3 regions of the Paenibacillus sp. PvR133 genome follow, and region 3 is predicted to be linked to each of the others. Evidence: predicted binding sites of a transcription regulator. Region 3 holds the regulator's gene; each other region holds the start of a gene.
What was found. Region 3 encodes Rex, which represses fermentation and respiration genes when NADH is low (regulators of the CRP and FNR family bind a similar motif). Its sites were predicted from a motif close to TTGTGAAATATTTCACAA; they were not measured.

Region 1 (4,848 bases), 160 kb from region 3:
ATTCCAAACTTTGTGATTTAATTCACTTCATAAAATAAAATTTTAAATAGATTGTGAAAAAAATCACAATATATCTTGAAAAGCTGTGTTACGATCAGTGCGTGAACAAGAGATAGTACACGAGATAACAGGAGGATGAGGGAAATGGCTGTTAAAAACGAGGTTATCCAAAAAGAGCAAAGCGCAGAGCAGTATATTCAAACGCTGATTGACCGGGGGAACCGGGCACAGCAAGCTTTCATGAGTATGAATCAGGAACAGATTGACGAAATCGTACAAGCTATGGCACTCGCAGGGATGGATAAACACATGTACCTGGCGAAGTTGGCTGTTGAAGAAACAGGACGCGGTGTGTACGAGGACAAAATCACCAAAAACATGTTTGCAACAGAATATGTCTATCATAGTATCAAAAATGAAAAAACCGTCGGTGTCATTGAAGACAATGATTTTGACAGTTTTCAAAAGATAGCAGAGCCAGTCGGCATTATCATGGGGATCACTCCAGTGACAAACCCGACTTCGACTACGATGTTCAAAGCGTTGATTGCCATTAAAACACGTAACCCAATCATTTTCGGTTTCCATCCATCTGCTCAATCGTGTAGTGCGGAAGCAGCCCGCGTCTTGCTCGAAGCAGCCGTCAAACATGGTGCTCCAGCTGATTGTATTCAATGGATTGAAGCTCCATCGATGGATAAGACAAATTCACTCATGAATCACCCGGATGTGGCTCTGATTCTGGCAACTGGTGGATCAGGCATGGTTAAGGCGGCATATAGCTGCGGTAAACCTGCTCTGGGTGTAGGCCCAGGTAACGTGCCTTGCTTTATTGAAAAAACAGCAGACATCAAGCAGGCCGTGAACGATCTTATCCTCTCTAAATCTTTTGACAACGGTATGATTTGTGCTTCCGAGCAAGCGGTTATTATCGAAGAGCCAATCTTCGAACAAGTGAAAAAATTGATGATCGCTAACGGCTGCTATTTTGTAAATAAAGAAGAAGCAGCTAAGCTCACTCAAGGAGCTATGAATGTCGAGAAATGTGCAGTGAACCCAGCAATCGTCGGGCAGTCTGCTGTGAAAATTGCTGAAATGAGTGGTATCACAGTACCAGCAGGAACTAAAATTTTGGTCGCTGAGATTGAAGGGGTAGGAACAAAATTCCCATTGTCTGCGGAAAAATTGAGTCCTGTATTGGCTTGCTATAAAGTGAAAAATGCGGAACAAGGTATTCAACGCGCTGCTGAAGTCGTGGAATTCGGGGGCATGGGCCACTCGTCCGCTATTCATTCGAACGATGAGGACGTTATCGCTCGCTTCGCAAACCGTCTGCAAACAGGACGTATCATTGTAAATGCACCTTCCACACATGGTGCGATTGGCGACATTTACAACACCAATCTTCCTTCGTTGACACTCGGTTGCGGTTCGTACGGTCGTAACTCGACTTCGTCGAACGTATCGGCAGTCAATTTGATTAATGTGAAAAGGGTGGCGAAACGGACGGTGAATATGCAATGGTTCAAAGTACCTTCCAAAATCTATTTTGAAAAAAATTCGACACAGTATCTTGCTAAAATGCCTGATATCACACGTGTAGCCATTATCACGGACCCTATGATGGTAAAACTGGGATATGTGGATCGTGTTATTCATTATCTGCATCAACGCCAAACACCGGTAGCTATCGAAGTGTTCTCTGAAGTAGAGCCAGATCCATCGACAGTTACGGTAGAACGTGGTACAGAAATGATGAGACGTTTCCAACCGGATTGCATCATCGCACTGGGCGGCGGTTCGCCAATGGATGCGGCTAAAGGCATGTGGATGTTCTATGAATATCCAGATACTGATTTCAATAACTTAAAACAAAAATTCATGGATATCCGTAAACGGATTTACAAGTACCCACGTCTGGGCCAAAAAGCACAATTTGTAGCTATCCCTACAACCTCGGGTACAGGTTCCGAAGTTACATCGTTTGCAGTAATTACGGACAAAAACCTGGGTAACACGAAGTACCCGCTGGCTGACTATGAGTTGACTCCTGATGTGGCAATTATTGACCCAGTGTTTGTATATTCGCTGCCTAAAACAGCTGTAGCGGACACAGGTATGGACGTTCTGACACATGCTATCGAGGCTTACGTGTCCGTAATGGCTAATGATTACACAGATGGTCTGGCAATTAAAGCCATTCAATTGGTATTCCAATACCTAGAACAATCGGCTCTGATCGGTGATAAGCTGGCTCGTGAAAAAATGCATAATGCTTCCACACTTGCTGGTATGGCGTTTGCTAATGCATTCTTGGGTATTAACCACAGTCTTGCACATAAATGGGGTGGACAATACCATACAGCGCATGGCCGCACGAATGCCATTTTGCTGCCGCACGTTATTCGCTATAATGCGAAAAAACCGACAAAATTTGCTTCGTTCCCTAAATATTCGCACTTTGTTGCGGATGAGCGTTATGCAGAAATCGCGCGCATACTGGGACTGCCTGCACGCACCACCGAAGAAGGGGTTAACAGCTTGATCGAAGCAATCCGTAAGATGAACAAAACACTCGGTATCGAGGAATCGTTCCAACAAATCGGTTTCGATGCGAAGGATTTCGAATCACGTGTAGACTATCTGGCTGACCGCGCATTTGAAGATCAATGTACAACTGCGAATCCGAAGTTGCCGCTGGTTACTGAGTTGGCTGATGTCTATCGCAATGCCTTCTACGGACGTTTTGACCAATAATATAATAGGTACGAAGAGGCTTGTGAAAAAGCATTTTCTCGTTCAATACCGATGCAGGCTCTCTATATAGAGGGCCTGTTGGTTTGGGAAGGGAGGTGAACGGCAAGGCTAAGGATATAGGCGTGAAGCCAGGGAAAATAAAGTGATAAAAATCACTCATATTGTGATTTTTATCACATACTACACTCTATCATTATTCTACAATAAGGGTGTAAGAAAGGTCCCGACACTGAGCGTAAGGCATCGGTGAACAGGCCGGGCTCAAGAAATAGCTTTATCGTGAAAAAAATCACAAGTCCGGAAGACCAAACAATTTGGAGGGATTTACATGTCGGTGATTGAGAGAGAATTACAAGAGCAACAATCTGGCTGGAGAGGTTTTAAAAAAGGCAAATGGACTAAAGAAGTCAACGTCAACGATTTTATTGAAACTAATATCTTACCTTATGTTGGCAATGAAGAATTTTTGGTTGGTCCTACCGCCAACACAACTGCATTGTGGGATATTGTATCCGATCTTACCAAAAAAGAGTTGGCAAACGGCGGCGTGCTTGATGTAGACGTGAATACGCCATCCACTATTATTTCACATAAACCGGGTTATCTAGACCGGGATAAAGAGCAAATTGTCGGTGTACAAACAGATGCTCCATTCAAACGCTCTTTGCAGCCGTTTGGTGGAATTCGAATGATGATCGACGCTTGTAAAGCCTATGGTTTTGAAGTACCAGAAAGTATTATTGATATTTTCACTCATATTCGTAAAACTCACAACCAAGGTGTATTTGACGCTTATACAGATGAAATGAGAGCAGCTCGTAAAGCTGGTATCATTACTGGTCTGCCAGATGCATACGGTCGTGGTCGTATTATCGGTGACTATCGTCGTGTAGCTTTGTATGGTGCAGACTTCTTGATCCAAGATAAAAAGCTGCAACTGAAAAGCCTTGAAGTTGATTCCATGGAAGAAGACGTAATTCGTCTGCGTGAGGAAATTTCCGAACAAATTCGTGCTTTGAATGAACTGAAACAAATGGCTGCTGAGCACGGTTTTGATATTTCAAAACCTGCTAACAATGCGAAAGAAGCTTTCCAATGGGTATATTTTGGATATCTTGCAGCAATCAAAGAACAAAATGGTGCAGCAATGTCCTTAGGACGTGTATCTTCCTTCCTTGATATTTACTCTCAACGTGATATGGAAGAGGGTACAATGACAGAAGAACAAGCTCAAGAACTGGTCGATCATTTTGTTATGAAATTGCGTATTGTTAAGTTCTTGCGCACACCTGACTATAATGAACTATTCAGTGGAGATCCAACTTGGGTTACTGAGTCCATTGGTGGTATGTCCGTAACTGGAGAAACTCGGGTAACTAAAAACAGCTTCCGTTTCCTGCACACCCTCTACAATCTGGGACCTGCACCGGAGCCGAACCTGACTGTACTGTGGTCGGAAAAATTGCCTGAAGGCTTCAAAAAATATTGTGCGAAAGTTTCTATTGAAACTAGCTCCATTCAGTACGAGAATGACGATCTGATGCGTCCGATTTATGGAGACGATTATGGTATTGCTTGTTGTGTATCGGCAATGAAAATCGGTAAACAAATGCAATTCTTTGGTGCTCGTGCCAACTTGGCTAAAGCTCTGCTGTATGCAATTAACGGTGGTAAAGATGAAAAATCTGGCGTCCAAGTAGGGCCTGAATTCCCAGCCATTACAGGCGAAGTTCTGGAATATGAAGAAGTGTTGAGCCGCTTCAAACCTATGATGGAATGGTTGGCAAAACTGTACATGAACACTTTGAATGTTATTCACTACATGCATGATAAATATAGCTACGAACGCATTGAAATGGCGTTGCATGATCGTGATATTCTCCGCACCATGGCTTGTGGTATTGCGGGTCTGTCAGTTGCTACCGACTCCTTGAGTGCCATTAAATTTGCAAAAGTTAAACCAATCCGTAACGAAAAAGGGATTGCTGTTGACTTTGAAATCGAAGGCGAATACCCTTGCTACGGTAACAACGATGACCGTGTAGATAACATCGCTGTGGAACTGGTAGAAAGCTTCATGAGCATGATTCG
Region 2 (4,848 bases), 3.8 Mb from region 3:
AATGAACTTCCAGCGGAATTAATCAGGCTAGCAATGAGAAACACTTTCACTTCTTTCGGATAAGACTCCAACCATTTCATGTCTTTTGTTTCTCCTTTTGCATCTGACGCCATAAATGGCATTATCTCATTGGCGCTTCACATTCACCACCGTTGAGAAGAAAGTAGCCCCCTGTCCCATATCCGACAGCCGATCAGAGGTTAACACATTGACACGCTGTCTGCGTCCTTTGCCTTCCCACCATAATCCCTGGCTAATCACTGTACCGGGCAGCATCAGATCGGTGACTTTGGCTTTCAGCTCATACGTCCCCCGATCATTCCATACGGTAACCGGTTCCCCATCCGCGATGCCTCTTGTCTGAGCATCCTCCGGGTGAATTTGTAGCAAGGGCTCCCGCTCTAGCCGCTGATGCTTGGGCAAGTTAGCGAAAGTAGAATTCAGAAAATTATGGTTTGGCGGTGAAATAAACATTAATGGAAACCGCTCGTCCGCTTGCGGTCGATGCTCTCCATCATACCCTTCAATCAGCGGCACATATGAAGGCATCGCGGGCAGACCTGCTTGTTTCATTTTTTTCGAATACAACTCAATCTTGCCTGAAGGCGTGGTTAGACGATCCAAATAAGTAGCCTTTGGCGACATATCGAGCTTTACAAAAGGTGACTCTTTTAAGGCTTCCAAGGTTACACCGTTGAGATAAGGGTTCGTTGGATTATCAAGCGCGCCTGCGATCATGTCCGCTTCACTTTCCGTAAAGGCAGCTTCGTCAAAGCCCATAGCCCGTCCGAGCAGGCTAAACAGCTCATAATTGCTTTTGCTTTCCCCGAGTGGAGCAATGACGGGTTCCTGCATCTGGACATAGTGATGCCAGTAGGATTTATATAGGTCCGTACCCTCAAAGGAAGACGCTGCAGGCAGCACAATATCGGCATAACGGGCCGTATCCGTAAGAAACAGGTCATGTACGACTGTGAACAAATCCTCTCGTTCAAATCCTTCAGTCACCCGTTCCGAATCGGGAGCTACAACTACCGGGTTACTGCAGTATACAAATAACGCCTTAATCCGCTGTTCCTTCTGTAGCAGCGCTTCTCCGATCCGGTTCATGTTGATCACCCGGGCATCCGGGTTCTGTCGCAGATCAGGACGCGCCAGATTGGCGCCGTTAAATTTGCCATAAGCGCCATTAGAGCGTGACGCTCCCCCGCCGTGCTTTAGCCATTGTCCAGTGAGCGCAGGCAAGCATGTAACCGCACGTACGTTCATACCGCCATTATCATGATGCTGAAGCCCATTACCTATATTGATATACGCTGCTCGCGCAGTTCCGTACATTTCCGCTAAACGGATAATATCTGCTTCCGGCACGCCGGTAATCCGCGAAACTCGCTCTGGTGTATACGTCTTAACATGCTCGCGCAGTTCCTCATGGCCTACCGTGTAGCGATGTAAAAATTCGTCGTCCGTCAGTCCCTGAGCGAACAGCACATTCATAACACCCAGCGCGAGCGCCGTATCCGTCCCCGGATATAACGGAATGAACCAATCCGCCCATTGCGCCGTCCGGTTGCGATGAACGTCAATAACGACCACCTTAGCACCCTTTTTACGTGCCTTCTCAGCCAAAACGACCTGATGCATGTTGGTGCTAATGACATTTCCACCCCACACAATAATGAGGTCTGCATCCTCCGTGTCCTCCGGGCTGGTGCCGCCCTTAAAGCCCATAACGGATGCCCAGCCTTCATTCCCAGCCACGCTGCAAATCGTCTGATCCAGTTGGCTTGAACCCAGCGCATTAAAAAATCGGCGATCCATTCCATCCACACTCAATACGCCCATATTGCCATAAAAGCTGTAGGGGAGAATAGATTCCGATCCGTCCGTACGTATCAGCTCCTTGAATCGACCTGTAATGGTATCGACCGCTTCCTCCCAGCTAATTCGTTCAAACTTCCCTTCTCCTTTGGGGCCTATACGTTTCAACGGATAGAGCACCCGATCAGGATCATATACCCGCTCCGTCATATTGCGAACTTTGTTACAAATAGCGCCTTTGGTAATAGGATGATCCGGGTTCCCAGTGACCTTGACTATCTTTCCATTTTCCTTGTGAAGCAGGAGCCCACACGTATCCGGGCAATCTAACGGGCATACAGCCGGAAAAATACCGTCCTGCTGCTCCGTCATCCGCTGTCCCCTTTGTAAGTCTTGTTGAAGCGTGGCCTCAGGAGGCGCGCTATTGCGATGATCCATAGTGTTGATGCTCCTTTCCGTTACCGTTTCCAAAAATTACACTGATCTTATCATATCCACAGCTTTGACCTATGGCAAGAGAAGGATTTTCCCACACAGCCGCTAGTCCAAAATATTAAAAAATCCGTCTGCTGCATAGAGCAAAACGGATTTTTTTAAGAATCATATTTTTTTCGACATCCTGTTTCATCATATCTTACCGAGGGTAAAAGAGATCAAGGCATTATGGGACGAGAGCACACTCATCCTCCATGCCAAATCATGGACCACTCCCAAAAAAAATCCGCCATGACAGGTTTCGTTCCCCCGGGCCTGTCATGGCGGATTTGCTTTGTTCATTGCTGTTTAAAGTGCCGTAATTAAGCAGGATCACTCAACGGATTTGATGTGCAACCGAAGAAGTGGTTGGAGATTCATTCACTGGATGTGCGTTGGCTTGAGGCTTTTTTAAATAGGCCAACCAGTAGGCTCCAGCCACAAACAGGCTACCTCCTACCAAATTCCCCAGCCAGACCGGAATGAAGTTCATAACATAATCTGCCCATGAAAAGTGGCCTGCAAAAATAGCCGCCGGAATGAGAAACATATTGGCAACAACGTGCTGAAATCCAATAGCGACAAAGGCCATGGTCGGGAACCAAATCCCCATAATTTTGCCGCCAATTGAGTCTGTGCTATAAGCCAGCCATACAGCCAGTGCTACGAGCCAGTTACATCCTATACCCGATATAAAAGACTGCAAAAAGCTTTCATGTAGCTTATGTCCTGCCATATCCACCACTTTGTCCAGGTAAGGGCCCGTTTCTGTCAAACCCAGCACATGGCCAAAGAAAAATGCAACGAATAACGCACCCGCAAAATTACTGAGCGTAATAATCGCCAAATTACGAAGCATGGCCCCTGTCTTAATCCGTCCTGCCCATCTCGCCAAAGGAACCGCCATCATATTGCCGGTCAGCAATTCTCCGCCGGCGATCAAAACTAATACCAGACCTACAGGGAACACCGCAGCTCCAATAAAGGTAGCAATGCTTCCCCATTCTTTAGGCGCACTTGCAATAACACGTATATCCAGCAAAAACCCGAGTGCAATAAATGCACCTGCCAAAAATCCCAGTACCACCGCCACAGTCCACGGGTTGTTCGCCTTGGCCACTCCTGTTTCCACCGTCTTTTCGGCAATTTGCCCCGGTTTATAGCTCGCCATATGTCCCCGCTCCTTTAATATCTTTTCACTAAAATGTTCTTCTTTCATATTTTATTTAAAATCAGTGATTATGTTTGTGAAAAAAATCACTTTATCGAACATTAAAAAACAGCCCTTGGAAAAAGGACTGTCTTTTCTGTATTATTACATCTACTGCGCTACTACGCACTTTACATTTAGTTATATTCTTCCTTTTCAACTGCTCTCAAGAACCAAATAACTCCACCGAGGCCTACCAGCGCCACGACTACAAGAAAAAGGATATAAAACAAATCCATAAGCTACTTACCCCCTAATCCTTATGCTACTCTATATTGTACTATAAGGATTCGTCCATACGTCTCAGATTGTTGACAAACTTATGAACAATGTCACAGACAAACCGAATTATACGGTAACTGGGTTCCGTTCGGATATTGTAGGCAATGCTTGTAAACCTGCTGCGTTCAGGAAATTCCAAGGCTTGTTATAATGTGGCTGGAAGAAGAAATCGACAAAGGCCAACTGGTCAATGGTCATATGATTTTGAATGGCTACGGATAGCGTGTTAATGGATTGCGTCAAATCCACCTTCGACATAATTTGTGCCCCCAAAATTCTCCGTGTCTCCTGCTCATATACCACTTTCAGTAATACCTTTTCGGAGGTTGGCATAAATTCAGGCCGGTAGCTGTCCTCAATGGTTACAGCTTCTACAGTCATGCCTTCGTCCGTTGCCGCCGCTTCCGTCATGCCTGTTCCTGCAATATTGTCTTCGTAAATTTTGATACCCGAAGTTCCTTGGGTTCCCATGTAGGCAATGGTTGGTTGTACCAGATTACGTGCTACCAGCGTACCCATACGAACTGCGTTGGTTGCCAAAGGGATATAAGCCGTTTTGCCTGTCGGATTATAGCGGATTGCACAACTGTCACCTGCTGCAAACACATCCGGGCAGCTACTTTGCATATAGTTATCCACAATGATCGCACCGTTAGGCAACATATCTACCTGACCTTTGAGCAGATCCGTTTGAGGTCGGAAACCGATGCAGAGAATAACAAGCTCTGTTTCATATTCTCCTTTAGAGGTCACGACTTTACTTACCTTACCGTTCGTACCCTCAAAACGACTCACCGTCTCGCCAAGTACCAGCTTAATGCCATGCTCCTTCAGGGAACTTTCAATCCGGTCTGTATACTCATGGTCCAAATACTTATTCAATATACGATCAGCACTGTCGATCAATGTTACATTTTTACCGTTCATTTGGAACGCTTCTACCAGTTCAACACCAATGTATCCTGCTCCGACGACTGTAATGTTCTGTACGTGCTGGGCTTTCTCAATGATATCATTCGAATGATTATAGTTTTTACAGAGCAAAATATGATCAAGTTCAA
Region 3 (4,848 bases):
GCTGGACGTCAAGGAAGAACATGACGATTATGCGGCAGATAGCCTTATTACAGATATCACGGGTCTGCTCAAGGATTTGGCGGGAATCCGAGAAAATTTGCGCTTTTTTATCCGACTCGATGATGAAACAACCGTATACTGGCTCGAAGCGAGTGGGCAATTCCGTAGTAAATCATTGCAATTTTATGCGGTGCCCGTCGATGTGAGCCGCCAGTTGAAAGAAATGTTTTTTGACAAAAAAAGAAGCATTATTCTGACGTCTGCTACCTTATCGGTAGATAAGTCGTTTCAGTACATGATCGATCAGCTCGGCTTGCAGGAGGCCGCAGATCAAGAGCGGCTGATGACTTCGCAGCTCCCGTCACCCTTTAATTACAGGGATCAGGTGTTGCTGGTCATTCCACGGGATTTCCCAAGCGTGAAGGGCAGTGTAGGAGATGCACACTTTGTAGATATGCTCGTTAGCTCTCTAGGAGCGACTGCTCAGGCGACGCGGGGGAGAATGCTCGTTCTGTTTACTTCCTATCGGATGCTCCGGCAAGTGTATGAGCCGCTCAAAGAGGCCTTAGCATCCAGCGAAATTACTGTGCTGGGACAAGGTGTGGACAGTGGGAGTCGCAGCAAGCTAACCCGCCGTTTTCAGGAAGCCAAAGCTTCTGTATTGCTGGGAACCAGCAGCTTCTGGGAAGGCGTCGATATTCCAGGAAAGGCTCTGACTTGTCTGGCCATTGTTCGCTTGCCGTTTCAACCGCCGAATCACCCGTTGCTGGAGGCAAAAAGCGAGCTGCTTCAGCAGCAGAAGAAGAATCCATTTATGAAGCTGTCTGTACCACAAGCGGTCATTCGCTTCAAACAGGGATTTGGTCGGTTAGTACGTACAGCGAGCGACCACGGGGTCGTTATCGTTTACGATACGCGTGTGATCGAATCCTATTACGGAAAGCACTTTTTGTACTCGTTACCGGGACCAAAAATGGAGCATATGCCATCGGAGCAAATGGTGCCCCGCATCGCCGAATGGCTCCAATCCGCCCCGGAGACAGAGGCATAACGGACGGACACTAAGTATGTTCGTTACAATTAGGGGGAGCAAGTATGAAATCAGATAAAATTTCAGAGGCTGTCGTACGGAGGTTACCCGTATATTTACGTTATCTGAATGCACTTCACAAACGGGAGGTGGCTACGGTCTCTTCTCAAGAGTTGGGACAGAGGCTAGATTTGAACCCGGCCCAAATCCGTAAAGATCTCGCCTATTTTGGAGATTTTGGTCGGAAGGGTATCGGTTATGATGTTTCTTATCTAATTGAGAAAATACGCCATATCCTGAAAATCGACCAGCAAATTAATGTCGTATTGGTCGGTGCGGGTAATCTGGGGCAAGCCCTTTCGAATTATAACGCTTATTTAAAAGACAATATGAAGATTGTCGCAGTATTTGATGCGTTTCCGGATAAGGTAGGGACCAAGATCAATACATTGGTCGTTCAACCGATGGATGAACTGGAAGCGACTGTGAAAGAAAAAAACATTCGAATCGGGATTATTACCGTACCTGATTTTGAAGCACAGCACGTGGCTGACAGGCTTATTGAGAGCGGAATTGGAGCGATCCTGAACTTTGCACCGACTACTCTCAAGGCACCGGCCAACATTCGGATTCATGCCACAGACTTTACAACTGATTTGCTTAGCCTCGCTTATTATTTGGAGGACGGAAAGGAAGAAACACAATATGACAGTGAATAAATGGATGATTAAAAACGGCTCTTTTGCCGTAAATGGATCAGAAGCTGGGGTAGTCCATGGTTTTATGATTGTGGAGGATAGCCGTATTACTTATATTGGCGAAACTTTGCCTGCGGGTGAGGAAGAGACGGAAGCGATCGATGGTAAGGGGCTATTGTTTTTACCTGGTCTGATTAATACTCATGGTCATGCGGCGATGTCTCTGCTGCGTGGGCATGGAGATGACTTGGCACTTCAAGTATGGCTTCAGGAGAAAATGTGGCCTATGGAAGCCAAGTATACATCTACGGACGTGTACTGGGGTACGTCCTTGTCTGTGCTGGAAATGCTGAAAGGTGGAACAACGACCTTCCTGGATATGTACGATCATATGGATGAGGTGGCTCGTGTAGCTGAAGAGTCAGGTATTCGTGCAAGTCTGATGCGTGGAGCAATTGGACTTTGCTCGGAAGAAGAACAGCGAATCAAGCTGGCTGAGGCCGTGACTTTTGCGCGTAACTGGCATGGTAAAGCAGACGGGCGTATTACAACGATGATGTCTCCGCACGCGCCATACACATGTCCACCTGCGTTTATTGAAAAATTCGTACAAGCTGCGCATGATCTGGACTTGCCACTGCATACGCACATGTCTGAGACGATCGCCGAAGTGGAGCAAAACGTACGCGACTACGGTTTGCGTCCAGTTGCACACTTAGATAAGCTTGGCTTTTTCTCCCGTCCTTCGCTTGTTGCCCATGGCGTTCATTTGAACGACGAAGAAATAGCTTTACTGGCTGAACGTGGTGTAGCGGTTTCGCATAATCCTGGTAGCAACTTGAAGCTGGCAAGTGGTGTGGCCAGAGTGCCTGAATTGCTGCGTGCAGGGGTTACTGTTTCTCTCGGAACGGATGGTCCTGCCAGCAATAATAACCTGGATATGTTCGAGGAAATGCGTCTGGCGGCACTTATTCACAAGGGTGTATCCGGTGACCCTACGGCAGTTCCTGCAAGTGAAGCGCTGCGCCTGGCAACAGAATACGGTGCAAAGTCGATTGGTTTAAAAGAAGTAGGAGCGTTGGCAGCAGGCAACAAGGCTGACTTTATCGCGTTGGATCTGAATCAGGCACATTTCTTGCCGCGTACAGATCTTATTTCCCATGCGGTATACTCTGCAAGCGCCAAGGACGTGGCTCATGTGTGGGTAGACGGTCGCCAGGTTGTGAAAAACGGCGAATGCCTGACTATGGACGAGGAACGTATCAAACATGAGGCACAAGCCGCCTTTGAAGGGCTGCTGTCGCGCTAATTTAGGTGTCACATCCCCTTAGAGAGGAAGCACAGGTTTGAAAAATAAGAAAAAGTGGATAGCGGTCGCCATTTTGGCCGTGATACTGATCCTGATCAGCATTTTCTGGTATTATTCCTATGTTACTCAAGACCAGGTGGCTGAGGAAAATGCTGCTATCATTAAGGCCAAGCAATCAGGTGGTCTGGTTAGCACGACTCAAACATGGAAGTCTGTGTGGGATCAGGTATACTGGGTGGTTCAAGGGAAAAATGCACAGAATGAAAATATAATGGTGTGGGTTCCTTTTCAAAAAGTGGAAGGACAACCTAACGTACCTGCCGCAGATAATAGCGGTGTTCACACCGAGTTGCTGAAGAACGGAGTCGATGAGCAAAAAATGACGGCAATAATTCAGCAGCAGCTTCCAGGTGCAAAAATTGTAAGGCTTCAGCCGAGTGTGTTCAATGGCGAATATGTGTGGCAGTTGTTTTACGATGATGGAAGTCATCATTACTACACCTTTTATCGTTTCTCAGATGGGGTAGCGACGGGTGTGAAATATACTTTGCCCAATAACTGAGCTGGTGTGAGGATTGGCAAATGTGGAATGAATGACTAGTAAATGATTAAAAGCTCAAGAAAAAGACGTAAATACGACAAAATTCGTATTTACGTCTTTTAGTTTTGCTATGCCGTAAAGCTGGCTGAAAGCCAGTGAAGCATCTTTACCTATCCATCTTCTCTCCTAGGTCAAATTCATCTTTGTGGCGGGCAACAGCGATCGTAAGATCAAATCCTACACGCAGCGTCTCGCCTCCACCATAACCAAAGATTTTGCCTCATCACAACTCCTCCACACATTGCCTTCGATATTAGATATACGTTATGATATACTATATTTTATAAGTGATAGACAAAAATGATAGAAAAAAGAATTGCTGATCACTATAAGATCATGCAATTTGGTTGTTTGTTGACATTCGTCCCGTTTCTTCTGGGTTTTACATTTTGAGAGGAGGATGTTGTTTGAAATTGCGTGCAGTTCCTATCGTTGTGGCGGCAGTTTTGGCAGCTTTGCTGCTATTTGGGGGATGGTTCATTTACCGTCAGGTTACAATGCAAAGTCCTCTGGAAAAACTGGTATCTCAATATCCAGGCGTGACAAGCGCTCAAATAGATATTAAACAGGATCAGGTTGTATTGAAACTAGATCTCAAACCGCAGGCGGATGTGGCCAGATTGGTCGATGTGGTTAAGCAAAAAGGACAATCCATCATCGGCAGCCGCACCATTAAGTTGGATATCGCAGATCGTTCCAATTCAGCACTGAATCAATGGTGGTCTGAGGCTATGTTTCCTGTGGCCGAAGCGATGGAAAATAAAAAGTATACTCAAATTTCATCTACAGTTGAGCAGATGAAAAAGAAAAAGACGGGTATCAAAGCTGATACCGATATGGATTCGAACAATGTCTATATCCGACTCAGCGAAGGTAAAGCGACCAAGTTTATCGTTTTGCCACGTCAATCTCAGCAAATGGGGGTATGGCCTAATGCCTAGATGGATTAAGGAAATATTAATCGGCATTGTGCCGGTAACCATTATATTTCTCGTTTTTATTGGGGTAAATATTATCCCTCTTCTGGTTGCTGGCGTGATGTTCAGCGGCTTGTTAATGCTTATGCATGCGCGTGGCGGTTTGGCCGTGGGTGCTGGGCAAGAGCGTAAACGTAAAAAAAATGGTCCGGACAAGCTGACTTTTGAGGAAATCGGTGGGCAAGAAAGCGCTAAGCAGGAACTGCGCGAGGCCCTGGATTTTTTGAATCGAC

Region 1: pflB (formate C-acetyltransferase) is a predicted target of Rex. The motif match lies at 3,035-3,052, and genes of this name have one in related genera.
Region 2: JOE49_RS03655 (formate/nitrite transporter family protein) is a predicted target of Rex. The motif match lies at 3,541-3,558, and genes of this name have one in related genera.

What each region holds. Positions count from the first base shown of each region.
Region 1 covers NZ_JAFIBS010000001.1:4,838,936-4,843,783, reverse strand. Annotated here, with positions in the region: gene adhE (bifunctional acetaldehyde-CoA/alcohol dehydrogenase) at 145-2,757, shown strand; gene pflB (formate C-acetyltransferase) at 3,086-4,848, shown strand, end outside.
Region 2 covers NZ_JAFIBS010000001.1:835,483-840,330, forward strand. Annotated here, with positions in the region: gene JOE49_RS03645 (MFS transporter) at 1-80, opposite strand, end outside; gene JOE49_RS03650 (molybdopterin-containing oxidoreductase family protein) at 127-2,259, opposite strand; gene JOE49_RS03655 (formate/nitrite transporter family protein) at 2,633-3,466, opposite strand; gene JOE49_RS03660 (FAD-dependent oxidoreductase) at 3,854-4,848, opposite strand, start outside.
Region 3 covers NZ_JAFIBS010000001.1:4,678,411-4,683,258, reverse strand. Annotated here, with positions in the region: gene dinG (ATP-dependent DNA helicase DinG) at 1-1,051, shown strand, start outside; gene JOE49_RS20450 (redox-sensing transcriptional repressor Rex) at 1,096-1,749, shown strand; gene JOE49_RS20445 (amidohydrolase) at 1,736-3,037, shown strand; gene JOE49_RS20440 (cell wall elongation regulator TseB-like domain-containing protein) at 3,075-3,599, shown strand; gene JOE49_RS20435 (hypothetical protein) at 4,046-4,579, shown strand; gene JOE49_RS20430 (AAA family ATPase) at 4,572-4,848, shown strand, end outside.